DNA from 3 places in the Luteibacter rhizovicinus DSM 16549 genome. Region 1 is predicted to be linked to each of the others. Evidence: riboswitches for the same ligand, from Rfam matches in the RefSeq annotation. Region 1 holds a riboswitch; each other region holds the start of a gene.
The links. Region 1 has a riboswitch for cobalamin ahead of BJI69_RS09030 (ribonucleoside-diphosphate reductase subunit alpha). Riboswitches for the same ligand answer to the same signal wherever they lie in the genome.
Positions count from the first base shown of each region.

Region 2: it holds a riboswitch for cobalamin, as region 1 does, so the genes downstream of both, BJI69_RS07830 (TonB-dependent receptor domain-containing protein) here and BJI69_RS09030 (ribonucleoside-diphosphate reductase subunit alpha) in region 1, are expected to answer to the same signal.
Region 3: it holds a riboswitch for cobalamin, as region 1 does, so the genes downstream of both, metE (5-methyltetrahydropteroyltriglutamate--homocysteine S-methyltransferase) here and BJI69_RS09030 (ribonucleoside-diphosphate reductase subunit alpha) in region 1, are expected to answer to the same signal.

Region 1 covers NZ_CP017480.1:1,999,485-2,009,277, reverse strand. The annotation lists gene BJI69_RS09035 (hybrid sensor histidine kinase/response regulator) at 81-2,915, opposite strand; cobalamin riboswitch at 3,107-3,318, shown strand; gene BJI69_RS09030 (ribonucleoside-diphosphate reductase subunit alpha) at 3,486-5,990, shown strand; gene BJI69_RS09025 (ribonucleotide-diphosphate reductase subunit beta) at 6,180-7,208, shown strand; gene BJI69_RS09020 (acyl-CoA thioesterase) at 7,264-7,653, shown strand; gene BJI69_RS09015 (MerR family transcriptional regulator) at 7,805-8,248, shown strand; gene BJI69_RS09010 (aldo/keto reductase) at 8,245-9,237, shown strand; gene queF (NADPH-dependent 7-cyano-7-deazaguanine reductase QueF) at 9,300-9,793, shown strand, end outside.
Region 2 covers NZ_CP017480.1:1,717,966-1,727,758, forward strand. The annotation lists gene BJI69_RS07825 (efflux RND transporter permease subunit) at 1-1,453, opposite strand, end outside; gene BJI69_RS07830 (TonB-dependent receptor domain-containing protein) at 1,693-3,576, opposite strand; cobalamin riboswitch at 3,714-3,950, opposite strand; gene nagA (N-acetylglucosamine-6-phosphate deacetylase) at 3,997-5,142, opposite strand; gene BJI69_RS07840 (SIS domain-containing protein) at 5,161-6,195, opposite strand; gene BJI69_RS07845 (GntR family transcriptional regulator) at 6,211-6,963, opposite strand; gene zwf (glucose-6-phosphate dehydrogenase) at 7,202-8,674, shown strand; gene pgl (6-phosphogluconolactonase) at 8,674-9,375, shown strand; gene edd (phosphogluconate dehydratase) at 9,483-9,793, shown strand, end outside.
Region 3 covers NZ_CP017480.1:856,367-866,159, forward strand. The annotation lists gene fusA (elongation factor G) at 1-1,713, opposite strand, end outside; gene BJI69_RS04040 (aldo/keto reductase) at 2,293-3,273, shown strand; gene BJI69_RS04045 (MarR family winged helix-turn-helix transcriptional regulator) at 3,427-3,849, shown strand; gene BJI69_RS04050 (SDR family NAD(P)-dependent oxidoreductase) at 3,913-4,725, shown strand; gene BJI69_RS04055 (glycosyltransferase) at 4,815-6,104, opposite strand; cobalamin riboswitch at 6,194-6,412, shown strand; gene metE (5-methyltetrahydropteroyltriglutamate--homocysteine S-methyltransferase) at 6,609-8,900, shown strand; gene BJI69_RS04065 (phosphoinositide-specific phospholipase C-related protein) at 9,075-9,793, shown strand, end outside.

The DNA of each region.
Region 1 (9,793 bases):
CCAGAGCCCGATAACCTGCTCGGTAGGAGCCGGTTTATCGGCGATGCTCTCCTGTGGGAGCCGCTTCAGCGGCGATGCCCTTACGATCCCCGCGTGATCCGCCCGATGGCCTCGATCAGGTCCGCCACGCCGTAGGGCTTCACGATGATCGCCGTACGCGCATCGCGCTCGACGCCGTTGGCGGTCTGGTCGCCGGTGGCGAAAAGCACCGGCAGCGACGGCTGTGCCTCACGCATGCGCTCGGCGACCTCGACACCATTCATCCCGGGCAGGCCGACGTCGGTGAGCAGGATGTCGATATCCTCGGCGCCGTGCCAGCGCATGGCCTCGATGCCGTCGCCCGCTTCGAAGACGATGTGCCCGCGGCTCTCGAGCATCTCGGCAATGGACATGCGGATGAGTGCATCATCCTCGACCACCAGCACACGCAACGAGGCCGGGGCACCCTTCGGCGAGGGCATCGACGGCGCCGGCGCGGCCTTGGGATCGCCCGGTGTGCGCGGCACCCGGCCGGCGAGTACATGGCGGATCTTTCGCGCCAGGGCCTCACGCGAATACGGTTTGCTCAGCAACTCCACGCCTTCGTCCAGGCGGCCGCCGTGCACGATGGCATTTTCGGTATAGCCGGAAGTGAACAGCACGCCGATGCCAGGCTGACGCTCGGCAGCCTTGCGTGCCAGCTCCGGGCTGCGCAGGGGACCGGGCATGACGACATCGGTAAACAGCAGGTCGATGGCGATGCCGCTTTCGATGATCGACAACGCACTTTCCGCATCGCGCGCCTTCAGCACGCGATAACCGAGATCGGCGAGCAGCCCGACCACCGTCTCGCGTACCGCCTCGTCGTCCTCGGCCACGAGAATGGTTTCGTCGCCACCGCGCACGCCTTCTTCCTCGACCTCGACCACACGGTCTTCGCCCTGCACCGAGCGCGGCAGGTAGATCTTCACCGTCGTGCCTTCGCCGGGCTCGCTGTAGATTTTCACGTGGCCGCCGGACTGTTTCACGAAGCCATAGACCATCGACAGGCCCAGGCCCGTGCCACGACCTTCGGGCTTGGTCGTGAAGAACGGATCGAATACCTGGCCAAGGATGTCCTGCGGGATGCCGGCGCCGGTGTCGGTCACGGCGAGCATCACGTACTGGCCGGGACGCAGGTCACCATGCGCCTTGGCATAGGCGTCGTCGAGCAGCGCGTTACCCGCTTCCACGGTCAGGCGGCCCTGGCCGTTCATCGCATCCCGCGCGTTGATCGCCAGGTTGAGCAGCGCGTTCTCGACGTTGGACGGATCCACCAGGGTGTTCCACAAGCCACCCGCGATCACCGTTTCCACGTCGATGGCCTCGCCGAGCGCGCGACGCAGCAGCTCGTCCATATCGCGAATGAAGCGACCGATGTTGACGACCTTCGGCGCCAGCGGCTGGCGGCGTCCGAAGGCGAGCAGCTGGGCGGCGAGTTTGGACCCGCGCGTGACACCGGCCATCGCATTGGCGACGCGGCGCTCGGCCCGCTCGTTGCCGGATACATCGGTGGCGAGTAACTGCAGGTTGCCGCTGATGACCTGGAGCAGGTTATTGAAATCATGGGCGACACCGCCGGTGAGGTTACCGATGGCGTCCATCTTCTGCGCCTGACGCAGTTGTTCCTGGGTGACCTCCAGCGCCGCCTCGCGCTCACGCTCGGCCGAGACATCGCGGGCCACGGCGAAAATCAGGCCCTCACTCGGGACCGCGCGCCAGGAAAGCGTACGCAGGCCGCCGTCGGCGGTGCGATAGCGGTTCTCGAAACGGAGCGTCGCCTCACCGTCGGAAAGATGGCCGGTCTCGTCCTGGGTACGGAAAATGTCGTCCGGGTGGACGAAGTCGAGGTAGGAGCGGCCGACCGTATCGCGCTCGCTCCAGCCCAGGATGGCGGTCCACGCCGGGTTGACCGACAGCAGGCGCGTGTCGGTGTCGGCGACGACCAGGATGTCGCTGGACAGGGTCCAGACCCGGTCACGCTCGTACGTGCGCTCGACGACCTGGCGTTCCAGGTCTTTGGCGAGCGTCCGTAACTCGTGCTCGGCGCGGCGCCGTTCAACGGCCACGCGCGTGCGGCTGGCCACCTCGCTGACGAAGCTGATCTCTTCCTCGGGCCACGCGCGGGGGTGTTCATGATTGAGATAGAGCAAGGCGACGAAGCCACCCCGCTCGGTCACCGGCATATTGATGAAGGACAGGGCACTGATCCCCGCCAGCGCATCGGCCGTCGCCGCGGTCCGTGGATCGGTCCGGGCGTCGGTCACCACGGCGGTCACGCCGCGCTTGAGGTCGTCGATGTAGCTGCCGTAGTCGCGAAAGCGCAGCAGGCCGGCGAGCGTGGTGATCCCCGGGGCATTCCAGTCGCGCTCCACGGTGATCGTCTCCGCGACCGGATCGATCGTGCCATAGCCGGCGCGACTGACCTTCAGCGTCCGGCCGAGTACCTCGGCGACACGATAGGCAATCTCGGCAGGATCTTCCAGGTCACGCAACAGATTGCCGATCTCGATCAAGGCGAGACGGCGATCGTCGGCCGCACCGTCACCGCCCGCACCCTCGGCGACCGGGCGGATCGTCACCGCCACGCTGGCCGTTGCGCCCGGGCGCGCTTCGAGCGACACCCGTACAGGCAGGCCATCCGCCGTGCCCAGGGCCAGCTCGCGCACGCCGTTACCCGGAACGACCAGTGGCAGGGCGGCGAGAAGGCGGTCCCGGCTCTCACTGTCCCACAGGCCGAGGAACCCCGAGGGCTCGTGCTCGCGCAGGCGTGCCGTGACCCAGGCGTTGGCGTAGATCAGCTCCCCCGTCGCCGACAGGGCGGCAAAGCCGAACGTCAGGCCATCGAGCGCATGGGAAAGGAGGGTCTGGTCCTGCAATGCGAACGATGAGGGCATCGGAAATGCAATCGTGGGTTGGTGATGGCCGGCGATTTTATCGGTTCGTTGTGGTTCCCTTTGTGTAGACGGTCTTCACAAAATCGTCATGCGCCAGCGCATCAAAACCGCTTGACAAAGGCGACTCCCAAGCCGATCAAGCACCTAGGGCAAACACCCTACATCTTGTGTTGACGCACCCCCCAGCCAGCTATATCGTGTGTCCCGTTGGTGTCCGGAGAGGCGCGACTGCCCGTCGGACTTAATAGGGAATACCGGTGTGAATCCGGAACTGCCCCGCAGCGGTAAGTGGAAACGATCCCGTTCTATGCACTGGTCCTACGGGGACTGGGAAGCGACGGGTAGGCGGGCCGAGAGGCCCACGTCCACAAGTCCGAAGACCTGCCAGCAATCGGAGCCCGAGCGGCCTCGATAGCAGTGACGGCTTCCGCGGGGAAGCACGTCGCGGACCGGAGCCCTTCGCGGCGCTCCGTCCTCGACGATTCCCGCGTTTCACCGCCATCGCATCGAGCCGGTTCCTCGGGAACGGGGTTTGACCAAGGCCATGGGGCTGCCAACACAATGACGACGATGGATTCCGCAGCGCGCGAGCGCACCGAGACGGCCGATGCGGCCGCCACCCCCTCCGCAGCAACCGACAAGGCGCCTGCCGCCGGTTACAAGAACGACGTGCCGCCGGCCTTCGCGCTGACGCCGCCGCACAACCCCGGCCAGATGCGCGTGACCAAGCGCAACGGCGGCCACGAAGTGGTCGACGTGAACAAGATCGTGCGCGCGGTGACGCGCAGCGCCGATGGCCTGTTTGCGGTCGATCCGATGCGCGTGGCGCTGAAGACGATCGGCGGCCTGTACGACGGCGCCACCACCCAGGAACTCGACCAGCTGTCGATCCGCACCTCGGCGGCCCTCACCGCCGAAGAGCCGGAGTACGGCCAGCTCGCCGCGCGCCTGCTCGCCGCTTTCGTCGACAAGGAAGTGTCGGGCCAGGACATCCAGTCGTTCTCGCAGTCGATCTCCGCCGGCTTCGACCTGGGCATCCTCAACGAGCGCCTCCGCGACTTCGTGCAGATCAACGCGCGCAAGCTCAACGATGCGATCGACACGACCGGTTCGCGCCGCTTCGAATACTTCGGCCTGCGCACCGTGTACGACCGTTACCTGCTGCGCCATCCGACCAAGCGCTTCGTGATCGAAACGCCGCAGTACTTCTTCATGCGCATCGCCTGCGCGCTCGGTGGCAACGATGTCGCCGAGACGCTCGAGCTGTATCGCATGCTGTCGTCGCTCGAATACCTGGCCAGCTCGCCGACCCTGTTCAACGCCGGCACGGCGCACGAGCAGCTGTCGTCGTGCTTCCTGCTCGACTCGCCGCAGGACGCGCTGGAATCCATCTACGCCAAGTATGGCGACGTGGCCCAGCTGTCGAAGTTCGCCGGTGGCATCGGCCTGGCCTACTCTCGCATCCGTTCGCGCGGTTCGCTGATCAAGGGCACCAATGGCCACTCCAACGGCCTCGTGCCCTGGCTGAAGACGCTCGACGCGTCCGTGGCCGCGGTAAACCAGGGTGGCAAGCGCAAGGGCGCGGCCTGCGTGTACCTGGAATCCTGGCACGCGGATATCGAGGAATTCCTCGAACTGCGCGAGAACACCGGCGACGACGCACGCCGCACGCACAACCTGAATCTGGCCAACTGGGTCCCGGATCTCTTCATGCGCCGCGTGGAGACCGATGGCGACTGGTCGCTGTTCGATCCGAAGATCGTCCCGCACTTCGTCGATACCTGGGGCCCGACCTTCGAAGCCGCCTATGAAAAGGCCGAGGCCGAAGGCCTCGCCGCGAAGTCGATCAAGGCGCGTGAGCTCTACGCCCGCATGCTGCGTTCGCTGGCCCAGACCGGCAACGGCTGGATGACCTTCAAGGATCGCTCCAACGCGACCAGCAACCAGACCGCCCTGCCGCAGAACGTGATCCACCTGTCGAACCTGTGCACCGAGATCCTCGAAGTGACCTCGGAAGGCGAGACGGCCGTGTGCAACCTCGGCTCGGTGAACCTCGCCCGCCACGTGGTGGACGGCCAGTTCGACTACGACAAGCTCGCCACCACGGTGCGCACCGCCGTACGCCAGCTCAACCGCGTCATCGACCTCAACTTCTACCCGATCGCCACGGCGAAGACGGCGAACATGAAGTGGCGCCCGGTCGGTCTCGGCGTGATGGGCCTGCAGGACGTCTTCTTCAAGCTGCGCCTGCCGTTCGATTCGGAAGAAGCCCGCAAGCTGTCGACGCGCATCCAGGAAGAGATCTACTTCCATGCGCTGTCCATGTCCAACGAGATCGCCGAGCGCGATGGCCCGCTGCCGGGCTTCGAAGAGACGCGTTCGGCCAACGGCGAGATGCAGTTCGACTACTGGCCGACGGCGACGCCGACCGACCTCGATGGCCGCTGGGCCGAGCTGCGCGAGAAGATCAAGGCCAAGGGCCTGCGCAACTCGCTGCTCATCGCCATCGCACCGACCGCGACGATTGCCTCGATCGCCGGTTGCTACGAGTGCATCGAGCCGCAGGTGTCCAACCTGTTCAAGCGCGAGACACTGTCGGGCGACTTCCTCGTGGTCAACCGCTACCTGGTCGACGAACTGAAGACGCTGGGCCTGTGGACCGCCGAAGTGCGCGACCAGATCAAGCTCGCCGAAGGTTCGGTACAAGGCATCAACGCTATCCCGGCGCGGCTGCGCGAGGTGTACCGCACCACGTGGGAACTGCCGCAGAAGGCCCTCATCGACCTCGCCGCCTCGCGCGGTGCGTACATCGACCAGAGCCAGTCGCTGAACCTGTTCATGGAGAACCCGAACATCGGCCAGCTCTCCTCCATGTACATGTACGCGTGGAAGTCGGGCGTCAAGACGACCTACTACCTGCGCTCGCGTCCTGCCACGCGCATCGCCAAGACCACCGTGAGCTCCCCGGCCGCCGTCCAGGCACCGATCGCTCCGGTCGCCGATGCGCAGGAACAGGCCGAAGCCGCGGTGTTCTGCTCGCTCGAGAACCCCGAGTACTGCGAAGCCTGCCAGTAACAACAGCAACAACATCTGTAACTCCGCAACACCGCAACACTGTCCCTGTAGGAGCCGATTCATCGGCGATAGGGTGCTCGCGACGAGCCTGCCCGCTGCCGCGGATCGCCGCTGAAGCGGCTCCTACAGAGACCTTGCATACCGATGCTGGCGCGACCCCGCGCCGCTCACCCATTCCCGAGGTACCCGATGTCCGCTGCACCGATCACCCGCGACTCCAACATCCTCGACCCCGGCTTCGAACTGACGCTGCGGCCGATGAAGTATCCGCAGTTCTACGAGATGTACCGCTCCGCTATCCGCAACACCTGGACGGTGGAAGAAGTCGACTTCTCGCTGGACACGTCGGACCTGAAGTCGAAGATGTCGGACGCGGATCGCCACCTCATCCATCGCCTGGTGGCCTTCTTCGCCACCGGCGACACGATCGTGTCGAACAACCTGGTGCTGAACCTGTACCAGCACATCAATTCGCCCGAAGCGCGCATGTACCTCTCGCGCCAGCTGTATGAAGAAGCGCTGCACGTGCAGTTCTACCTCACCCTGCTCGACACCTATATTCCGGAACCCTCGGAGCGCAACAAGGCGTTCGCGGCGATCGAAAGCATCCCGTCCATCGCGGCCAAGGGCGAGTTCTGCTTCAAGTGGATCGACTCGATCCAGGGCCTCCATCGTCTGGAAACCCGCGAGCACCGTCGCCAGTTCCTGCTCAACCTGATTTGCTTCGCCGCCTGCATCGAAGGCCTGTTCTTCTTCGCCGCCTTCGCCTACGTGTACTACCTGCGTTCGCGCGGCCTGCTGCACGGCCTGGCCTCGGGCACCAACTGGGTCTTCCGTGACGAGTCCGGCCACATGGCCTTCGCCTTCGAAGTCGTCCGCACCGTGCGCGAGCAGGAGCCAGACCTCTTCGACGACGAGATGCGCATGCAGGTCGAAGCCATGCTCGAAGACGCCATCGCCTGCGAAACCCTGTTCGCCCAGGACGTGCTCTCGGGCGGCGTCGCCGGCCTCTCGGTCACCGACATGCGCCAGTACCTCGAGTACTGCGCCGACCAGCGCCTCGTGCAGCTGGACATGCCGAAGAAGTACGGCTCGAAGAACCCGTTCGACTTCATGGACCTGCAGGACGTCCAGGAACTGACCAACTTCTTCGAGCGCCGCGTTTCCTCGTACCAGGTCGGCGTGGAAGGCGAAGTCGCCTTCGACCAGTCGTTCTGACGGCCCTTCCTGTTGCAGTGCCTGTATCATTGCTGCACTGCAACAGGAACCGCCCATGACCGACATCGCCCACCCCATCGAGGCCCGCGTCCTCGAAATCGTCTTCCCCGACCACACCAACCACCTCGGCACGCTGTTCGGCGGCCAGGCGCTGGCGTGGATGGATAAGGCGGCCTTTCTCGCCGCCTCGCGCTACTCCCGGAAGATCGTCGTCACCGCCCGCTCGGAGCAGGTCGACTTCCACGTCCCGGTACGCAAGGGCCAGATGGTCGAGCTGATCGCCACGGTCGTCTCGGTCGGCCGCACCTCGATGAAGATCGACGTCGCCATGTACACCGAAGACCTGCTCACCGGCGCGCGCGAGCTGTGCACGCGTGGCACGTTCACCATGATCGCGCTCGATGCCGATCACAAGCCGACGCCGGTGCAGCCGCTGCCGGCCTGACGCTGCCGGCCTGACGTCACCGGCCTGACGCTGGCCGCAACCTTGCCCGCTGCCGCGGGTTCGCCGATGAATCGGCTCCTACCGAAGCGTATGCCAAGCCTGTTGACTTAGAGCGCACTCGAAGGCGTACGCTCCTCGAATGCCCAATTCGATGACCATCGCCGAGGCCGCTCTCGCCACCGGCCTCACCACGCATACGCTGCGGTATTACGAGCAGATCGGCCTGATCGATCCGGTGCCGCGGCGGAGTGGCCAGCGTGTCTACGGCGAGGCCGAGATGCGTTTCATCCACTTCGTGCTCAAGCTACGTGCCACCGGCATGCCTATGCGGGTGATCCAGGAATACGCCGAGCTGCGTCGCCAGGGCGAAACGCCCGAGAGCATCCGCCTGCGCGGCGATCTCCTGGCACGCCATGCCGCCACCCTGCGCGACGAGCTGGTCACGCTCACCGAGACGATCGGGCGGCTGGACGAAAAAATCGCCCTGTACCGCTCGATGTACGTCGAAGACGGCGCCCCTTCCCCCGCCGAAGCACCGACGCCACCCGCGCCGGTGCCGGCTGCCATCCCCTCGAGACGCAGGAGAAATGCATGAAGACCCGCCAACTTGGAACGCATGGACCGCAGGTGTCCCTGCTCGGCCTCGGCTGCATGGGCATGAGCGAGTTCTACGGCGCCGGTGACGAGAAGGAATCGATCGCCACCCTCGAGCGCGCGCTCGAACTCGGGATCACCTTCTGGGACACCTCCGACGCGTATGGCCCGCACACCAACGAAGAACTGCTCGGCCGCACGCTCGCCGGCCGCCGCGACCAGGTCTTCCTGGCCACGAAGTTCGGCATCGTGCGCGATCCGAACGACCCGACCAAGCGCGGCATCAGCGGTCGGCCCGAGTACGTGCGTCAGTCCGTCGAAGGCAGCCTGCGCCGCCTGAAGACCGATGTCATCGACCTCTATTACCAGCACCGTGTCGACCAGACCGTGCCGATCGAGGAAACCATCGGCGCCATGGCGCGCCTGGTCGAGGAAGGCAAGGTGCGTTACCTGGGCCTGTCCGAGGCCTCGGCCGAATCCATTCGCAAAGCGGTCAGCGTGCATCCGATCACCGCACTGCAGAGCGAGTATTCGCTGTGGACGCGCGATCCGGAGACGACGGGCACCCTGGCCGCCTGCCGCGAACATGGCATCGCCCTGGTCGCCTATAGCCCGCTGGGTCGTGGTTTCCTCACCGGCGCGATCACCCGGCCGGAGGATTTTGCCGAGGACGACTACCGCCGGCTCAACCCGCGCTTCGTCGGCGAGAACTTCCAGAAGAACGTCGCCATCGTCGACAAGGTGAAGACCTTCGCCGCCGACAAGGGCTGCACGCCCGGCCAGCTGGCCCTGGCATGGGTACTGGCCAAGGGCGAGGACATCATCCCGATCCCGGGCACCAAGCGCCGCACCTACCTGGACGAGAACGCCGCTGCCGTCGATGTCGTCCTGAGCGCGGCCGAGGTCGCCGAGATCGACGCGATCTTCCCGCCAGATTCCGCCGCCGGCGAGCGCTACCAGGCCAACATGATGGGTTTCATCAACGCCTGATCCGTGAACGGCAGCCCCGCCCCGGTTAACGGGGGTGGGGCTTCCCTCCCTATAATGGGCGGATGTCATCTCCCGATCATTCGCCGCTGGGCAAGGCCACCGTCTACGCCGACCGCTACGACGCCGGGCTGCTCTATCCCATTCCCCGCCAGGGCAAGCGCGACGAAATCGGCGTCTCCGCCGACGCGCTGCCGTTCCACGGCGTGGATGTATGGAACGGCTACGAGCTGTCCTGGCTGGACCTGCGTGGCAAACCCGTCGTCGCGGTCGCCGAATTCCGCTTTCCGGCGACGACACCGAACATCGTCGAATCCAAGTCGTTCAAGCTCTACCTGAACAGCTTCGCCCAGGAACGCCTGGCCGATGCCGCCGCCGTGGGCGCGATCCTCGTCCGCGACCTGTCGGCGGCAGCCGGAGGCCCCGCCGAGGTGATCCTGCGGGCACCGGGCGACCTCGACGGGACACCGATCGGTGAACCCGAAGGCGCTCTCCTGGACGTCCAGGAGCTCGACTTCGACAGCTACGGCCCGCCCCGCCCGGATTTCCTGGCGACCCA
Region 2 (9,793 bases), 280 kb from region 1:
GCGCCGGCGTCAGGGTCAGCGAGACGACGGCCGAGATCACCACGGCGGCGGCAAGCGTTACCGAAAACTCGCGCAACAGCTTGGTGATCATGTTGTTGCCGAACAGCAGCGGCGCGAACACGGCGATCAGCGACAGCGTGATCGAAACGACGGTGAACCCGATCTCACGCACGCCCTCCAGCGAGGCTGGCATCGGCGCGGTTCCCTGCTCCATGTGGCGAACGATGTTCTCGATCACGACGATGGCATCGTCCACGACGAAGCCGATGCACAGCACCAACGCCATGAGCGACATGGTGTTGAGCGTGTAACCGAGGATCCACATGACCACGAACGCACCGGCCAACGAGAGCGGCACGCTGAGCGTGGCGATCAGGGTGGGCCCGAGGCGACGCAGGAAGACCATCATCACCAGCACCACCATCACGATACTGATGAGCAGCGCGACCTTCACCTCGTGCAGGGCCGACTGGGTGGTCTGCGTGAGATCGAAGATCGGGGTGACCACGGCGTCGGCGGGCAACGAGGACTGGAAGCGCGGCAAGGCGGCGCGGATCGCCTCGGCCGTGGCGATGGAATTGGCTTCCGGTCGCTTGCTGATCTGCATGGTGACCGAGCGTTCACCCTGGAACCATGCCGCCTGGTACTGGTCCTGCTCACCGCTGGTGACCTTGGCGATGTCGGACAGGCGGACCGGCACGTTGTTGCGCACGGCGATCAGGATGCTGGCGAAATCCTTCGGCTCACGCAGGCCATCGTTCGCCGTCACCGTCATCTGCGTGGTGCCGTCGGACAGCACGCCCTGCGGCGAATTCACGTTGGCGGCGTTGAGCGCATTGGAGACGTCGTTGGCGGTGAGCTGCTTGGAGGCGAGGGCGTTGGTATCCAACTCGATGCGCACGGCATGCGGCGTGCCGCCGAACACCTGCACGCGGGAGACGCCATCGATCTGCTTCACGTTGGGCATGATCAACGTATTGACCACGTCGAAGAGCTTGTCCGGCGGCATCGTCTTCGAGGTGAAGGCGACGAGCAGGACGGGAATCTGTCCGGTGTCGAACTTGAAGTACTGGGGCGGCGTGGGCATGCCGGCCGGCAGGTCGGCGGCAGCCGCGTTGATCGCGGCCTGCACGTCACGCGCGGCGGCGTCGGTGCTGCGGTCCATGGTGAAACGGACACGCACGAAGCCCGAGCCTTCGGAGCTGTTCGAATACATCTGGTCCACGCCCGGAATCTGGCCGAGATGGCGTTCCAGGGGCGCGATGATCGTGGACGCCATGGTCTGCGCGTTGGCGCCCGGCATCTGGGTCTGGATGAAGACCGCCGGTACCTCGATCGAGGGCAGCGCGGCCACGCCCAGCAGCATGTACGCGATCGCACCGGCAAGGGTCAGCCCCGCCGCAAGCAGCGACGTACCGATTGGCCGGCGAATGAATGGTGCAAAAAAGTTCACGACACTTCCTGTGATCGCGGGAAGCATACCCGCGCCCGTGGACTTTATGACGTCAGAGCGTCGGCGTCGCGTGTGCCTTTAGTCGGGGCCCTGCCGGAAGGCAGGGGTGTCGCGTTCATTTGTATCGAGACAAATCTCTGGGGAATCGCCGATGAATCGGCTCCCACATAAAAGCCGCCACCTTGCAGAGTTCAGGCAGGTCTTGTGTGGGAGCCGATTCATCGGCGATGGGTATTGCCTCAACGCGCCGGCGAATACCGCACGGTCAGGTAATACGTCCGCCCGAGCTGGTTGTAGTAAGCCGCCGTCTCATAGTGGCGATCGAATGCGTTGGCCAGACGACCCTGCACGCTCCAGTCGCTGTCCACGTGCCAGGTGGCGCGCACGTCGGCGGTGGTGTAACCGCCCAGGCGGGTGGTGTTGGCCGCGTCGTCGTAGCTGTAGCCCGCCGAATAGACCGAGCCGCCGACGGTGAAGGCGCCGAGGTCGCGGTCGACATCGAGTCGGGCCGTGCGCTTCGGGCGGCGGGCGAGCAGGTTGTTGTACTCGTCGCCGCTGTCACGGTCCTTCGGCTGCTGCAGGGTGCCGTAGGCACGCAGGTGCCAGCCGTCCACGTCCGCGCCCAGCTGTCCTTCCAGCCCGCGGATGCGCGCCTTGCTGACGTTGATCGGCAGGAAATTCGCATCGAAGCCGATCAGGTCGCTCACGCGCGTCTGGTAGGCGTTGACCGCCCAGTTCCAGATGCCCGGACGAGCCGACAAGCCGATCTCGGCGGTACGCGACTTCTCCGGGCTCAGGTTCACCGGCGCGCCGTACGGGTAGTACTCGTCATTGAAGGTCGGCGCGTGGAACGCGGTGCCGTAGGAGGCGGTGACCTTCATGCCGTTGTCGAAACGGAAACCGTACGCGGCCTGGCCGGTGGTGTGGTTGCCGAACTGGTTGTTGTGGTCGTGACGCGCCGAAAGCTGGATCTCGTTGGCGCCGAAGACGCCCTGGTACAGCGCGAACACGCCCGTGTTCTCACGCGTGTCCTTGAGGTAATCCGTATCGCTCTTCAGCTTTTCCTGCTGGTAGTCCACGCCGACGCTCAGGGTCTGGCCCGGGGCGAGGGTGACATCGTTCTGCCAGGAGGCCTGGTTGCGCTTGGAATACAGATAGCCCACGCGTGCCTTGTCGACGCCGTAGTTCACGAAGTCCAGGGTCTTGTCGGCGCCGTTGAGGTAGTTGTCGGCGCGGTCCTGGTTCTGGCCCAGGCTGATCGACATGCGCCAGTTTTCCAGGGCGTTGAAGGCGAGCTTGGCGCCGGCGACCTGCTGGGTGCGGCGGGTCAGGTTCTGGAAGTCGCCGTCGTATTCGATGTCGCCCTTGCTGCGCAGCCAGCTGCCGGTGAGCTCCGTGCCGTCGTCCCAGCGGTAGCCGCCGGAGAGCGCGCCGTTGTACGTGCGGTAGGCGTCGTGGTCGGGCTCGTTGGTGAAGCAGCCCTTGAACACGTCGCCCGCGCCAACGCGGCAGGCATTGATGCCGGAGGTGTACTGGCCGCCGAGGCTGGCGTTGTACCAGCTGTGCTGGGTACCACCCGAGAGACCGAACTGGCCGTCGGTGTAGCCATGGCTGCCGCCGGTGACCGAGAGCGACGGGGTCGGCGCTTCGCCGGCCTGGCCGTGGCGGGTGAAGATCTGGATGACGCCGCCGATGGCGTCCGAGCCATAAAGGCTGGACTGCGGGCCACGGACGATCTCGATGTGATCGATCTGGTCGACGGGCAGCTGCTCGTAGGCCGGGATGCCGGCGCCGACCGTGCCGACGCGCACGCCGTCCAGCAGGACCAGGGTGTGCGAGGAGTTGGTGCCGCGCATGAACAGCGAGGTCTGCTGGCCGATACCGCCCGAGTTGGCGATGACCACGCCCGGCAGGCCGGTGAGCAGGTCCTGCACGCTGACCGGCTGCAGGCGCTCGATATCCTCGCGGGTGATCAGCGTGACCGGGGCGAGCACTTCATCCAGCGGCGTCGCTGCGCGGTTGGCGGTAACCACCACCGGGTCGAGCCGGTCGGCAGGAGCATCGGCCGCGTGGGCGGCGGCGATGGACGACAGCAGGGCCATCGCGAGCAGGGTCTTCTTCATGGAGCCGTTTCCTTAGTGCATCGCTAGAGGCGACACGGAGGACAAACGGCGAACGGCATGCGGGCACGGATCGACCCGGAACGCTGTCCGGATTCGCCCTCCGCGAATCGCCCAACAGAAAACGCCCCGCGATAGTCGCGAGGCGAATGCATCGGGCCGGTCTCCGGACTTGCGTCAGCCACCTGCCGTGGCGGGACCCGGCGCCTTCCCGCTTGCGCAGTGGCGTTTGGCCGGTTCCCGTAAAGACCTTCAGGCCTTCCTGTCGCTTACCGTTGCGGGGGCAGTGCCGGAATAGTCGCGAGGCGACGCACCGGCTTCCCGTTTCATCCTTTCCAGCGACCGCCGGTCGGGACACCCGAACGGCGCCACTCTAGCGGGCCGCCGGGTCCATGTCACGCGGATTTAACAACTGGGCCGGCGTCAGCCGACGACGCGCACGCCACCGATCCAGGTCTCGACGACCTCGTGGTTGTCATCCATGACGACCAGGTCGGCGCGATAGCCGGCGGCAATGTGGCCGTGGGTGGCACCGAGGCCGAGGAAGGCGGCCGGGTAGGTCGAGGCCATGCGCGCGGCCTCGTCGTAAGGCACGCCGACCATGTTGATCGTGTTGCGCACGGCCGTGGCCATGTCCAGCGCCGAGCCGGCCAGGGTGCCGTCGGCGGTCTGGCAGACGCCGTCCTTCACCGTGATGGTCTCGCCCTTGAGCACGAAGGTCGGATCGTCCGAGCCGACCGGCGGCATGGCGTCGGTGACCAGCATCATCTTCTCGCGCGCCTTCGCCGCGATGGCGACGCGCAGCGAGGCCGGATGCACGTGGTGGCCGTCGACGATCAGGCCGCACCAGCTGGCCGGGTCTTCGAGCGCCGCGCCGACCACGCCGGGTTCGCGGCTGGTGAACGGGGTCATCGCGTTGAACAGGTGCGTGAAGCCGCGGATCCCCGTGGCCAGCGCGTTGCGCGTGGTGTCGTAGTCCGCCGCGGTGTGCCCGGCGGCGACTATCACGCCGTTGGCGACCAGCTCCTGCAGGACGGCGGCGCTGGCCCGTTCCGGCGCGAGGGTGAGCAGGGTCACGCCACCGTGGCGGCGCGCGACCATCGCCACATCGCTTGCATCGGCGATGCGGAACTTGGCCGGATCGTGCACGCCCTTGCGCTCGGGGGCGATGAACGGACCTTCGAGATGGATGCCGAGCACGCCCGGCACGCCCTGGGCGACCGCCTCGTTCACCGCATCGATGGCCTTGGCCATGACCTCGACATCGTCGCTGATCAGGGTGGGCAGGAAGCCGGTGGTGCCGAACTTCGCGTGCGCCTCGCCGATCGTGCGGATGGCCTCGACGGTGGGCGCGTCGTTGAACAGCACGCCGCCACCGCCGTTGACCTGGCAGTCGATGAAGCCCGGCAGCAGGCTGCGGCCACCCAGGTCGTGGCGTTCCGCGGCACGCACGCGCGGATCGGAAGGCAGCGCGAGCCCGGTGATCTTTCCGTCGTCGATGAGGACGGCGAAACCACCCTGGAATCCGTTATCGGTAAGGACGCGACCGTTGACGAGGGCGATGGTCATACGAGGAAACTCCGTAGATCAGACGGTTTCCGTCACCTTGTTCAGGTGCGGCGGGACGTCGGGATTGAAGCCACGGCGCAGCGCGAGGGCGGCGGTGGCGCGATAGAAGCTCTGCACGGTGACCAGCACCGCGGCGATCGGCGCGGTGGCGACCAGCGGAAGGATGTCCTCGCCCGTGGCGCCCGGCGCCGCGACCCAGACCTTGGCACCACGCTTACGGAACTCGGCGGCCACGTCGAGCACGCCGGGCAGCGTGTCGTCGTTCTGCGCGAAGAACAGCACCGGGAAGTGCGGGCCGACCAGGGCCATGGGGCCATGCTTCACTTCGGCCGCGCTGAAGGCCTCGGCGTGCAGGCCGCAGGTTTCCTTGAACTTGAGCGCTGCCTCGAGGGCGCCGGCGAAGCCGAAGCCGCGGCCGACGACGAACAGGTTGTGCGCGTCGACCAGGCCGTCGGTCAGTGCCGACCAGTCGGCATCCCAACCGTGGCGAAGCTGGGCGGGCAACGCGGTGAGGGCATCGGCGATCTCGGCCTTGCCACTCCAGCGCGCCGCGATGTGCAGGATGGCGAACAGCGCGCCGAGGTAGCTCTTGGTCGCCGCGACACTGGTTTCCGGGCCGGCATGCAGCGGCACGACCACGTCGGCCACAGCGGCCAGCGGCGAATCGACCACGTTGACCAGGGCGACCACGTAGGCGCCGGCCTTCTTCGCGGCCTCGGCATTGCGCACCAGGTCGGGGCTCTTGCCCGACTGCGAAATGGCGACATAAAGCGCGCCATCGAGGCGCTGCGCGGCGTGGTAGATCGAGGTGACCGAGGGCGAGGCCGAGGCGGTGACGACACCGAGCTGGGTTTCGAACACGTACTTGGCGTACATCGCCGCGTGATCCGAGCTGCCGCGTGCGCAGGTGATCACCATGCGCGGTGGCGTGGCGCGCAGGCGTTCCGCCAGGGCACCGATCACGGCTTCGTTGTTGGCGAGTTGCCGCTCGACGACCTCGGCGGTCTCGTGCGCTTCGCGGAACATCAGGGTGTCTTGCGGCTGGATCGTCATGGTCTGGTTGGCTCGTTAGTCGCTTTGCAGTTCGGCGACGAAGTCATAGATGTCCCCGCGATACCAGGAACAGGTGAATTCGACGATCCGGCCGTCGTCGAGAAAGCTGCGGCGTTCGATGCTGAGACCCGCGCTGCCCGCGCTCAGGCGGAGCAAGCGGGTCTGCGCCGGACCGAGGACCACGGCGCGCAGCCGCTGCAAGGCACGCAGCGGGCGATTGCCCAGCTTGTCCAGGGCCTCGTAGAGCGAGTCCTCGACCAGGTTCGGGTCCGGCAGGAGCGACAGCGGCACGGCGCTGCGCTCGATGGCCAGGGGCTCGTCGCCGGCGTAGCGCAGACGATGCAGGCGGACGACCTGGGTGCCCGGCGACAGGTTCATCGCCATGGATTCTTCGGGGGTGACTTCGCCGATCGCGCGCTCGAAGAACTCCGACCGCGGGTTGAGGCCGCGCGCCCGGAGATCTTCGGTGAAGCTGGTCATCCGCGAAAGCGGCTTGACGATGCGCTCGGAGACGAAGGTACCGGCGCCGTGACGCTGTGTGAGCAGGCCGTCTTCGACCAGGCCACCGATGGCCTTGCGCACGGTGACCCGGGACAGGGTGAGGGCCCGGGCCAGGTCGCGTTCGCTGGGCAGTGCGTGGCCGACCTGCACCTCGCCATTCTCGATCACGTTCCGGATGGCCCGGCGCAGGCGCATGTACGCCAGCGGCAGCCGGGCGGCCGGGTCGTGTTGCAGGCGCTGGTATTCGGCGACGAGGGCGATTTCCATTTCCTGAAGATACCAATACCCGACCACTGGGGCAAGCGCGTGCAAGTTCGCGCATACCACCGCCGGATTCAAACAGTCGTTTGCACGATCCAAATAGCCAATGGAAACGTTTCCGTTGAGCAATCGTGCGGTCAAAGGCGGCGAAACGCCGCGGCGATTGGTACGGGGCTGGTATGACCTGGTATGTCACTGGTACGATCCGGTGGCATCTTCCCTCGACGTTGAACAGGCCACTGTCGTGAGCGCACAACTCCTGCCGATCGAGCCGTTCGATCTGGTCATTTTCGGCGGCACCGGCGACCTCGCCGTCCGCAAACTCCTCCCGGCGATGTACCACCGGTTCGTCGACGGCCAGATCCAGCCAAGCAGCCGGATCATCGGCGTGGCGCGCGAAGGCCTGGATGACGCCGGGTATCGCGAACAGGTCCGCGCCGCCATCGAGAAGGGCGTCGCCCACGTGGCGAAGGCCCAGCTCGAGGCCTTCATCGCGATGATCGGCTACCGCTCGCTGGATGCCCGCAAGGCCGACGGCTGGGACGAGTTCTCCGCCCTGATGGCCGCGCAGCCCACGCACATCCGCGTGTTCTACCTGTCGACCTCGCCGGACATCTTCACCGACATCTGCCAGCGCCTCGGTTCGCTCGGCCTCAACGGCGAGCGCTCGCGCGTGGTCCTGGAGAAGCCGATCGGTCGCGACCTGCAGAGCGCCAACGCGATCAACGACGCGGTGGCCGGGTACTTCACCGAATCGCAGACCTATCGCATCGATCATTACCTCGGTAAGGAAACGGTGCAGAACCTGCTGGCCCTGCGCTTCGGCAACGCGCTGTTCGAGCCGCTGTGGAATGCGCAGCACATCGACCACGTGCAGATCACCGTCGCCGAAACCGTCGGCGTCGGCCATCGCGCCGGCTATTACGACCGTGCAGGCGCCCTGCGCGACATGGTCCAGAACCACATCCTGCAGCTGTTGTGCATGCTCGCCATGGAGCCGCCGTCGTCGCTGGCGCCGGACGCCGTGCGCGACGAGAAACTCAAGGTGCTGCGCTCGCTGCGTCCGATCGACGCCAGCAACGCCGGCCAGCTCACCGTGCGCGGCCAGTACCGCGCCGGCGCGGCCGAAGGCCAGAGCGTCCCGGGTTACCTGGACGAACTGGGCAGCGACCAGTCCAAGACCGAGACCTTCGTCGCCCTCAAGGCGGAGATCGGTAACTGGCGCTGGGCGGGCGTGCCGTTCTACCTGCGCACCGGCAAGCGCCTGCCCAATCGCGTGTCCGAGATCGTGGTGACGTTCCGCGCGTTGCCGCATTCCATCTTCGATCCCGCCAACGGTCCGCTGCTGCCCAATCGCCTGACGCTGCGCCTGCAGCCGGACGAAGGCGTGAAGCTGTGGCTGACTATCAAGCACCCGGGTCCGGGTGGCCTGCGCCTGCGCCACGTGCCGCTCGACATGAGCTTCGCCGCGGCGTTCGGCATCCAGCAACCGGATGCCTACGAGCGCCTGATCCTCGACGTGGTGCGCGGCAATCCGACCCTGTTCATGCGCCGCGATGAGGTCGAGGCGGCATGGAACTGGGCCGGTCCCATCCTCCAGGCGTGGGAAGGCAGCGGCGACACGCCGAAGCCCTATACCGCGGGCACCTGGGGTCCGAGCGCCGCCGTGGCGCTCATCGAACGTGATGGCCGTACCTGGGCCGAGGACGCTGCCTGATGAACGCAAAAGTGAATCGCCATGAATTCGCCGATCGCCTGACCCTCGGCGACACGCTAGCCAAGGACATCGCCGGCAAGCTGGACGCGGCCGTGAAGGCGCGCGGCAAGGCCAGCCTCGCCGTGAGCGGCGGTGGCACGCCGAAGCTGATGTTCGCCGTACTCGCCGAGCAGGAAATCGACTGGTCGAAGGTCAGCATCACGCTGGTCGACGAGCGCTGGGTGGACGAAAGCAGCGACCGTTCCAACGCGGCCCTGGTCAAGCACCACCTGATCGCCCACGAAGCGCACGTCGCCACCTTCCTGCCGCTGTTCGACAAGGCGCATGCGGACGATGTCGATGCCGCACTGGCCGATGTAGGCAAGCGTGTCGACGCACTCGGCAAGCCGTTCGATGTCGTCGTGCTCGGCATGGGTCCGGACGGCCATACGGCATCGTTCTTCCCGGGCGGCGACCATCTCGCCCAGGCACTCGACCTCGACGGCAAGCAGAGCGTGCTGTCGATGCGTGCCGACGGTGCCGGTGAGCCGCGTATCACGCTCAGCCTGCCCCGTGTGCTCGACACCCGCGCGCTCTACCTGCACATCGAGGGTAACGACAAGAAAGCGATCCTCGACAAGGTCATCGGCGGCGAAGACTTGCCGATCGCCGCGGTGCTCAAGCAGGACCGCACCGCCGTCGACGTCTACTGGTCGCCCTGAGACCGCTTTACCAAAGTCATTCAAGCCATCGTGCCGCGCGGCATACGCGCGGCCCGGGTCGCCCGGCGGGGGCCGGCGACCCCCTTACGTAGCCATGCGGAACTGCCATGAACATCCACCCCATCCTCGCCGAGGTGACTCAGCGAATCGTCGAGCGTAGCCACGCCTCGCGCGCCGCCTACCTGGCGAAAATCGAAGGCGCGCGCGGCAAGGGTGCGAAGCGACACCATCTGTCCTGCGGCAACCTCGCCCACGGGTTCGCCGCCTGCGGCGAGAACGACAAGGACGCGCTGCGCAACGGGCACGCCGCGAACATCGCCATCGTCACCTCGTATAACGACATGCTCTCCGCGCACCAGCCGTACGAGAGCTATCCGGAGCGCATCCGTGCCACCGCGCGCACGTTCGGCGCCACGGC
Region 3 (9,793 bases), 1.1 Mb from region 1:
ATCCGTGACCACGACATGCGCACCGACTACCGGGTATCCACGCGGACCTTCGAGCAGGGCCGACAAGGCACCCTTCTCCACCGCCGGCTGGAACGACTTGGGAATCACGCCGCCGGTGGTCTTGTCCTCGAAGCGATTGCTGTCCTCGCCCGTCGGCGTGACCGAAAGCACCACGCGTGCGTACTGGCCACTGCCGCCGGTCTGTTTGGCGACCTTGCCTTCCACGGAGCCCGACGGCGATGCCGGGGTTTCCTGGTAGGCCACGCGCGGCGATCCAGTACGTACCTGCACGCCCCACTCGCGGCGCAGGCGTTCCACCATCACTTCCAGATGGAGTTCGCCCATGCCCCAGACCAGCGTCTCGCCGGTGTCCGGGTCGGTGCCCACGCGGAAGGACGGATCCTCCTGCGCCAGGCGCGCGAGCCCGTTGCCGAGCTTGAGCAGGTCGGCCGAACGTTCGGGCGAAAGCCGCCACGACAGCACGGCTGGCTGGGCCTGGATCGTTTCCAGACGCAGCGGATGCTGCGCATCGGCCAGCGTTTCGCCCGTTGCGACATCCTTCCAGCCTGCGATCGCGACGATGTCACCTGCCTCCGCGGCTTCGACCGCTTCGGTATCTTCCGCACGCACGACAGCGAGACGACCGACGCGCTGCACGCGATCCGTACCGCTACGCCAAACCGCGTCGCCCACATGCAGGCGACCCGAGTACACGCGGACGAAAGCCAGCGGACCGTGAGCCTGGTTGACCACCTTGAACACCAGCGCAGCGAGCGGCGCGTCGGCATCGGGCGCGACGGCGACGTCACCGTCGTCGGTGTGCGCGACGACAGCGGGACGATCGAGCGGCGAAGGCAGGTAGGCGACGAAAGCATCGAGCAAGGGCTCGATACCGACGTTACGGAACGCCGAGCCCGGCAACACCGGCGAACCGGCGCGCGCGAGGGTGCCGCGACGCAGCGCAGCCGTCAGCGTGGCCGCGTCGATCGGCTGATCGGCGAGCCAGAGTTCAGCGAGTGCTTCGTCACGGTCTGCCACGGCGGCCACGAGTTCGGCGCGCGCGTCCGCGTGGGTCGCGCGCTCCGCAGCGTCCCAGGTGTGGATGCTCGGCGTCCCGGCATCGTCGAAGCGCCAGATGCGCTCGCCAACGAGGTCGACCAGACCGGTCATGTGTTCACCTTCGACGATCGGGCGCGCGACCACCCACGGATTCGCACCGAGCTTGTCGCGCATCTGCGCGACGACGGCATCGAAGTCCGCACCGGGGCGATCCATCTTGTTGACGAAGGCCATCAGCGGCACGCCATGACGGCGCGCCTGGTGCCAGACGGTTTCCGATTGCGGCTGCACGCCGGCGACGCCGGAGAACACGGTGACCGCGCCGTCGAGCACGCGCAGGGAACGCTCCACCTCGATGGCGAAGTCGATGTGTCCCGGCGTGTCGATCAGGGTCAGGCGATGCGGCTGGCCGCCGTCGGGCGTCCAGTTGGCGCGCACGGCCGCGGCGCCAATCGTGATGCCACGCTCGCGCTCGAGTTCCATGTGGTCGGTAGTGGTCGCGCCATCGTGCACTTCACCGGTGCGATGGATCGTGCCGGTCTTGTAGAGCAGGCGTTCGGTGAGCGTGGTTTTGCCGGCATCGACGTGCGCAATGATGCCGAGGTTGCGCCAACGGCTGACGGGAATGCGGGTTTCGCGCGGGGTGGTACTCATGGCTAACGGTTCCTGATGGGGTCGCCAGGGGCTCGATACATCGTCGAGCGAGGCACTCCCCGATCCTGTTACCGCCGCCCCTGGCTGAGCGGGACGGTCAGGATCGAGGGTCGCGGCTGTTCTTCATGGCACGTTGCTCCGGTGAGGGCTTGCAAGATTGAATAGAGAAAATCGGGACAAAAAAAAGCACCCTTGCGGGTGCTTTTCGTAGTCCTCGAGGCCGGCGCGTCGTTACGGGAACGACACTCCGCCAGGCATGGGACGCGCGCACCCGCGACGCGCCCATGGGGCGATCAGTGTGACGAACATCAAATCATGCTTGCAGCGGAACATGGCCGGGCTCTCTGGGTGAGGGGGAGATGCTACGCCCGGCCGGTGAGGGCCGGCAAGGGCGTCGCGTCTTCGCTGGACCCTAAGTTAGGGAGGGTCTGGCGTGTTTCAAGGGGGGCGCATTGTGTGGGAGCCGCTTTCTGTGGGAGCCGCTTCAGCGGCGATAGCGCCGGTCGAAATTAAAGAAGTTTCATTTCCCGTATCCCCCGAAGGGATCACACTTCCCGCAGCCCCCACCCGGAGTCCCCCATGCGCTATGTGAAACTCGGCCGCACCGGCCTCGACATCTCCCCGCTCGTCCTGGGCTGCATGACCTACGGCGTGCCCGACCGCGGCAACCACGCGTGGACGCTGGACGAAGAAGCGAGCCGCCCGTTCATTCGCAAGGCCCTCGATCTCGGCATCAACTTCTTCGACACCGCGAATGCCTATTCGGACGGTACGTCGGAAGAAATTGTCGGCCGCGCCCTGAAAGACTTCGCGCGACGCGATGAAGTCGTCATCGCCACGAAGACGTTCTTCCACTGGCGCAAGGGACCGAACGGCGGCGGCCTGTCGCGCAAGGCGATCTTCCATTCCGTCGACGACAGCCTCGCGCGTCTCGGCACGGATTACATCGACTTACTGCAGATCCATCGTGCGGATCACACCACGCCGATCGAGGAAACCCTCGAAGCGCTGCATGACCTGGTCAAGGCAGGCAAGGTGCGTTACCTGGGCGCCTCGTCCATGTTTGCCTGGCAGTTCGCGAAGATGATCTACACCTCGCGCCTGCACGGCTGGACCGAGTTCGTCAGCATGCAGGACCACTACAACCTGCTCCAGCGCGAGGAAGAGCGGGAGATGATTCCGTTCTGTGAGGACCAGCGTATCGCGGTATTGCCGTGGAGCCCGCTGGCACGTGGCCGCCTCACGCGCGACTGGGACCAGAGCAGCAACCGGCAGGAAAACGACGTCTTCGGAAAGACCCTCTACAACGCCACCGAGGATTCGGATCGCGCGATCGTCGAGGCCGTGAAGAAGGTCGCTGACGAACGCGGTGTGCCACGCGCGCAGGTCGCCCTGTCCTGGGTCGCCCATCGTTCCGGTGTCACCGCCCCTATCGTCGGTGCGTCGAAGCCGCATCATCTGGACGACGCCGTGGCAGCGATTGACCTGGTCCTCTCCGAGGAAGAAACAGCGACCCTCGAGAAGGCCTACGCGCCTCACCCCGTCGAAGGGTTCGAGTAATACCGGCCGCCCGCTGAGGTAGGAGCCGATTTATCGGCGATCCCGCGGCAGCGGGCCAGGGTGAAGCAAGCACCCTATCGCCGATGAATCGGCTCCTATCCGACGCACGGGTCGGCCTTGACATGTGTGTATATGCACGATCATGATCGACCCATGACCTCCCGTATCGACCTGTGCAACTGCTTCGCCGCCCGTCAGGCCGCCCGTGCGATCACGCGGACCTACGAGCGGCATCTGGCGCCCTCCGGGCTGACCAGTTCGCAGTTCACCCTTCTGGTGCTGCTGGAAGATCGTCCCGGCATCGGCATGCGGGAGCTGTCGGAGGACATGGTCATGGATCGCACCAGTCTCGTTCGCGCCCTGAAGCCCCTGCAAAGGGACGGTCTCGTCGCGGTCGCACCGTCGGTCGACGACTCGCGTCAGAACGTCTACCTGCTCACCCCGGCCGGTCATGCCAAGACCGCGCAGGCCGGTGAGTTGTGGGCGACAGCCCAGGCCGAGTACGAGGCGAGGTTCGGCAGCGCGACGGCCACCGCCACGCGCGAGACCATGCATCGGATCGGGCAGATGGCCTGAGGCCTTGACGTCCCCTTTTTTACCTAGACATGTGCATACGCACGCCAAGCAGGAATCATCGTGATGACTAGCAGCAATCCCGGCACGGCCCTCGTCACCGGCGCGTCCAGCGGCATCGGCGCCGTGTATGCGGACCGTCTCGCAAAGCGCGGTTTCGACCTCATCCTCGTGGCCCGCAACAAGGAAAAACTCGACGCCCTGGCAAAGCACATCACGGCATCGACCGGCCGCGTGGTGCGTGTTGTCGGCGCCGACCTGACGCGCGACGACGATCTGGGCCGCGTGGAAACGGTCATCGCCGAGACCACGGACCTGAGCCTGCTGGTCAACAACGCCGGTGTCGGCGCGATGGCTCCGCTGCTCCAGGCGGACATCGGCAAGATGACCGACCTCATCGCACTCAACGTCACCGCGCCGACGCGTCTTGCCTATAAAGCAGTGCCGGGGTTCGTCGCGCGCGGCGGCGGCGCGGTGATAAACATTTCGTCGATCGTCGCGGTCGCTCCCGAGTTGCTCAACGGCGTGTATGGCGGGAGCAAGGCCTTCATGCTCGCGCTCAGCCAGTCGATGCATCATGAGCTCGCCGACAAGGGCGTCCAGATCCAGGCCGTGTTGCCGGGTGCCACCGCGACCGACTTCTGGCCGGTAGCCGGCACGTCCATCGATAACCTGCCGCAGGAGTGGGTGATGAGCGCGGAGGACATGGTCGACGCCTCGCTGGCCGGCTTCGACGCCGGTGAGCTGGTGACGATTCCCGCCGTCGAGTCCGTGGCGCTGGTCGATGGGCTCGAAGCGGCGCGACGTGCGCTGTTCCCGGAGCTGTCGAAGTCGGTGCCGGCGTCGCGCTACGGGGTTAAGGCCCAGGTTGCTGCGTAATCGCGAGCACCCGTCGCCGCTGAAGCGGCTCCCACACAGGCCAACCGCCATGTGGGAGCCGCTTCAGCGGCGATCCCGCGGCAGCAGGCCTAGTGATACAACCGCCGCGCAATCGCCTGCTCGATAACATCCGCCGCGACACGCGCCCCATCCTCCACGCGAATCACCGCCGCCGCACGCTGTGCACGCGCCGCAACACCCTCGTCCATCAACAGCGCACGCAACTTCCCTCCCGCGACATCGGCGCGATAACGCGAGGCCGCCAGCACGTCCCCCACGCCCAGACGAACGACGCGCGCCGCGTTATCCGGCTGGTCGAAGCCATGCGGCACGACCAGTTCGGGACAGCCTGCACGCAACGCTTCCTGAGTCGTGCCGATGCCGCCGTGATGAACGACCGCCGCCGCGCGTGCGAACAGCGCACCGTGGGGTGCGTACTCCACGGCAACCACACCGTCCGGCAGGACCGCAGGCAGTCGCGCACGCATCTCCGGCGATCCCGTCAGCAGTACCGCGCGTCGACCCAGGGCCGCGGCGGCCGCCATGCTCTCGCGGAGGAAGCTCTCCCCCGCATGCACGGCCGCCGAGCCCAGCGTAAACACCAGTGGCGCGTCGCCGTCATCCAGAAAGCGACGGAGGTCGGCAGGAAGCGTGTCGGCAAACGGCGCGTAGCGGCAATAGCCGGTCACCACGGTGTGAGCCGGCGAATCCGGTGGGGGCCGACCCAACAGCGGCGAGTACATGGCGAGGACACCGTCTCGCGCGTGCTGTCCGCGATGAAAGGGATCGCCCCAGACCGACACCGGGGCCAGCCCGAGCGATTGCCGGAAGTGCCGTACCGCCTTCGTCCAGGGCGAGGTCACGGTCTCGCCAAGGCGCCGCACCCATGCGCCTCGTCGGGGTGACGCACGCAGGAAGCGGTCGAGCCAGTCGATCCCCGTGGCGGGGGGATCGAACGCCGAGAGGAACACGGCAGGCGACAGCGCGGCCGATAACCAGGCGATCCGCCGGGTCTCGCCAAGGATCTGCCCGGCGAAGGCCAGCGTCGAGGTCACGATCGCATCCGCGTCGGCACACACGGGTGCGAGAGCCTCGTAACTGCTCGCCACATCGGCCGCGGCCAGGTCGCGCACGACGAAGCGGGGACCGCGCCAGGGATGAAAGGCGCGCGCGGCGAAGGCCGCCTTGTCCTCGGGCTCGGCAATCCCGCTGGCGAGGACGAAATCCAGCCCCGCCTCGGCGACGGCGTCACGATGGATCCCGTGGGCGCCGATCGTCACGCGATACCCGCGCTGGCGCAGCTCCCGCCCCACGGCGAGGAAGGGAAAGAGATCGCCCTGCGATCCCACCGTCGCCATCACGATATGTCTTCCGGTCATGCAGCGCTCCAGGGAGGTCGGCCCATGGTCGCCGTCGGGATGTCGAGGCGATGCATCGCCACCGATTGACTTTGGGCGTCCATACGGCTAATTTTCCGCTCGTCAGCGGTCTTTATCTCTTTATTCGAATAGAAAGATAAAGCTAAGAGGGAAGCCGGTGTGAATCCGGCGCTGCCCCGCAGCGGTATGTGGAGACAAGCCCGTCACAGGCACTGGATCGGTAGCGATCCGGGAAGCGACGGACAAGGCGGCACCGTTACGGTGCCACATCCACGAGCCCGAAGACCTGCCGCCGACCGGAACGAACGCGCCGTCATGGGCGCGAACGCTCCGTCCGACCTGGATCGTCGTCCCGCGAGGGGCGGCATCCGGTTCGCCCGCGGGGGCGAAGGTCGACGGCTAGCCCGCATGACGCCCCCTGGCCTGTCGCGCCCCGCGCGGCAGGAGCGTGTGCGTCGGCGCCCAGCCGCCCTTCCCTCCTCTTTGCCACGAAGAGGAACATCCATGCCACACGTAACGTATCCGGGCTTCCCCCGCATCGGCCGACGCCGCGAACTCAAGCGCGCCCTCGAGAGTCACTGGAAAGGAGACAGCGGCGCCGACGAACTGCTCGCCGTCGCGCGCGAACTGCGCCAGCGCCATTGGAAGCTTGCCCGCGACGCCGGCGCCGACAGCGTCCCGGTCAACGACTTCTCCCTCTACGACCATGTCCTCGACGCCGCCGTGCTGGTCGACGCCATCCCCCCGCGCTACCGCGACCTCGCGGCGCGCGACCCGCTGGCGGGCTACTTCGCCATGGCCCGCGGCCACCAGGACGGCGATGTCGACCTGCATGCCCTGGAAATGACCAAGTGGTTCGACACGAACTACCACTACATCGTGCCGGAGCTCGAGGCGGGACAGCGCTTCGCAGCGCGCCCGGACAAGGTCGTCGCGGAATACCTTGAGGCCCGCGCGGCCGGTCACGTGGCGCGCCCTGTCCTGCTCGGACCGGTGAGCTTCCTGCGCTTGTCCAAGACCGTCGACGGCAGCGACCCGCTGGCCTTGCTCGACACCTTGCTGCCCGCATGGCTCGGCGCCATCGACGCCCTCGCCGACGCGGGCGCCGACTGGGTGCAGGTCGACGAACCGACCCTCGTGCTCGACCTCGATGCGGCATGGCGCGAAGCGTTCCGGCGGACCTATGCCGCGGTCGCCGCGCACGGACGCGTTCGCATCCTGCTCGCCACCTATTTTGGTGAGCTCGGTGCGAACCTCGAGCTCGCCACGTCGCTGCCTTTGGCCGGCCTGCATGTGGACCTCGCCCGCGCACCGGATCAGCTGGATGCCGTGCTCGATGCCTTGCCGGCCGACCGCGTGCTTTCCGCCGGCGTGCTCGATGGCCGCAACATCTGGCTGAGCGACCCGTCGACCATCCTTCCCCGCGTGGACCGCCTGCTCGCGCGTCTCGGCAACGACCGTCTCTGGCTGTCGACCTCCTGCTCCCTGCTGCACGTGCCGATCGATGTCTCCGAAGAGAAACACCTCCCTGCGCACCTGGCCGGATGGTTGTCGTTCGCCCGGCAGAAGATCGCCGAACTGCGTCGCTATGCGGACGCCGTCGCCGGCGACGACGCCGCGCGGAAAACCCTCGCCCGTCAGCACGAGATCGTCGCCAGCCGCCAGGCCTCCGGCGACGTCGTACGTGCCGACGTGCGCGCCCGCGTACGTCAGCTGACGCCGCAGTTCGGCCAGCGTCGTTCGGCCTTCTCGTTCCGCGCCGACGTGCAGCGCGAGCGCTTCGGCCTGCCCGACCTGCCGACGACGACGATCGGCTCGTTCCCGCAGACCAACGACCTGCGCATCGCGCGCGCCGCGCACCGCTCGGGCAAGCTGGACGACGACGCCTACGCCGCCATCCTTCGTGACGAGGTGCGTCGCGTCGTGCGTTTCCAGGAAGAAGCCGGTATCGACGTGCTGGTGCATGGCGAACCCGAGCGCAACGACATGGTCGAGTACTTCGGCGAGCAGCTGGACGGCTACGTCTTCACCTCGCTCGGCTGGGTGCAGAGCTACGGCTCACGCTGCGTCAAGCCACCGATCATCTATGGCGATGTCGCGCGTCCCGCACCGATGACCGTCGCCTGGTCGGCGTACGCGCAGTCGCTCACCGACAAGCCTATGAAGGGCATGCTCACCGGACCGGTGACGATGCTGCAGTGGTCCTTCGTGCGCGATGACCTGCCCCGCGCCGATGTCTGCCGGCAGATCGCCCTGGCCCTGCGTGACGAAGTGCACGATCTGGAGAAGGCTGGCATCGGCATCGTCCAGATCGACGAGCCCGCGCTGCGCGAAGGCCTGCCGCTGCGTCGCGCGGACTGGGATGCCTATCTCGCCTGGGCCGTCGACGCCTTCCGCATCACAGCCGGGGGCGTCAGCGATGCGACCCAGGTGCACACCCACATGTGCTACTCGGAATTCAACGACATCATCGAGGCGGTCGCCGCGATGGACGCGGACGTCATCTCGATCGAGACCAGCCGCTCGCGCATGGAGCTCCTGGACGCTTTCACCCGGTTCCAGTACCCGAACGGCATCGGCCCTGGCGTCTACGACATCCACTCACCCCGCGTCCCGACCGAAGCCGAAATGGCCGACCTCCTGGCCCGGGCCCTCCGGGTGCTGCGTCCCGACCAGCTCTGGGTGAACCCCGACTGCGGCCTGAAGACCCGCGGCTGGCCGGAGGTCTCCGACGCCCTGAGAGGCATGGTCTCAGTGGCCAGGGCGGCCCGCGAGAGACTGGCCGTGACGGTCTGACATCGAGGCGGCTCTTCTGTGGGAGCCGCTTCAGCGGCGATGAGCCTCCCCGCCCGCGTCAGCTCTCACTGACGCGGGCGCAGGGGAAACCCAGCGGCGCACCCACCCCATTCCCTGACGGAACGAAAGCGCACAACCTCATAACCTACGGCCTTCCACAGGAAGGAGCGTGAGATGAGGAAGAAAGGAATCGCCCTGCTGCTTGCCCTGGCAAGCACGCAGGCTATCGCGGGGGAGCGCCCGTATGTCCACGATCTGGATCGTCGTTTCGACCAGTACACGTGGGTCACCACCCACAACGCGTTCAATACCTTATTGCCCTCCAGCCAGAGCAGGAGCATCCCCCAGCAGCTTCGCGACGGCGTGCGCGGCTTGTCGCTGGATCTGCACGAGTACCAGGGCAGGGTCAGGGTCTGCCACGGCTCATGCGCCCTCGCCGGCCGGCCGCTGGCCACCCATCTCAACGATGAGATCGTCCCCTTCCTTCTGGCCGATCGCCAAGCCATCGTCACGATCCATCTGGAGGACTACGTTTCGCCGTCCGCGCTACGCGCCGAATTGGCAAGAGTCCCTAACCTGGCACGCCTGACATTCAATCCGGACACCTGGAATACCCCTGGCTGGCCGACGCTTCGACAGATGATCGCAGCGAATCAACGATTGCTGATCTTCGATCTGGAATCAAAAAATGCCGGCCGCTACGCCCTCCCCAGCGGCGTGGCGACCATCATGTCCTCCAGGGGCGGTACGTCGGAAAACTACTGGGTGCTGGGCAAGACTATCGGTACGCACGATACCTCGTGCAGGAGCCGCTGGGCCGGTACATTGGAACCGGGACAGGTACAGTTTCGGGGGAAATCATGGCCCCGCCTGTTCGTCATGAACCATTTCCA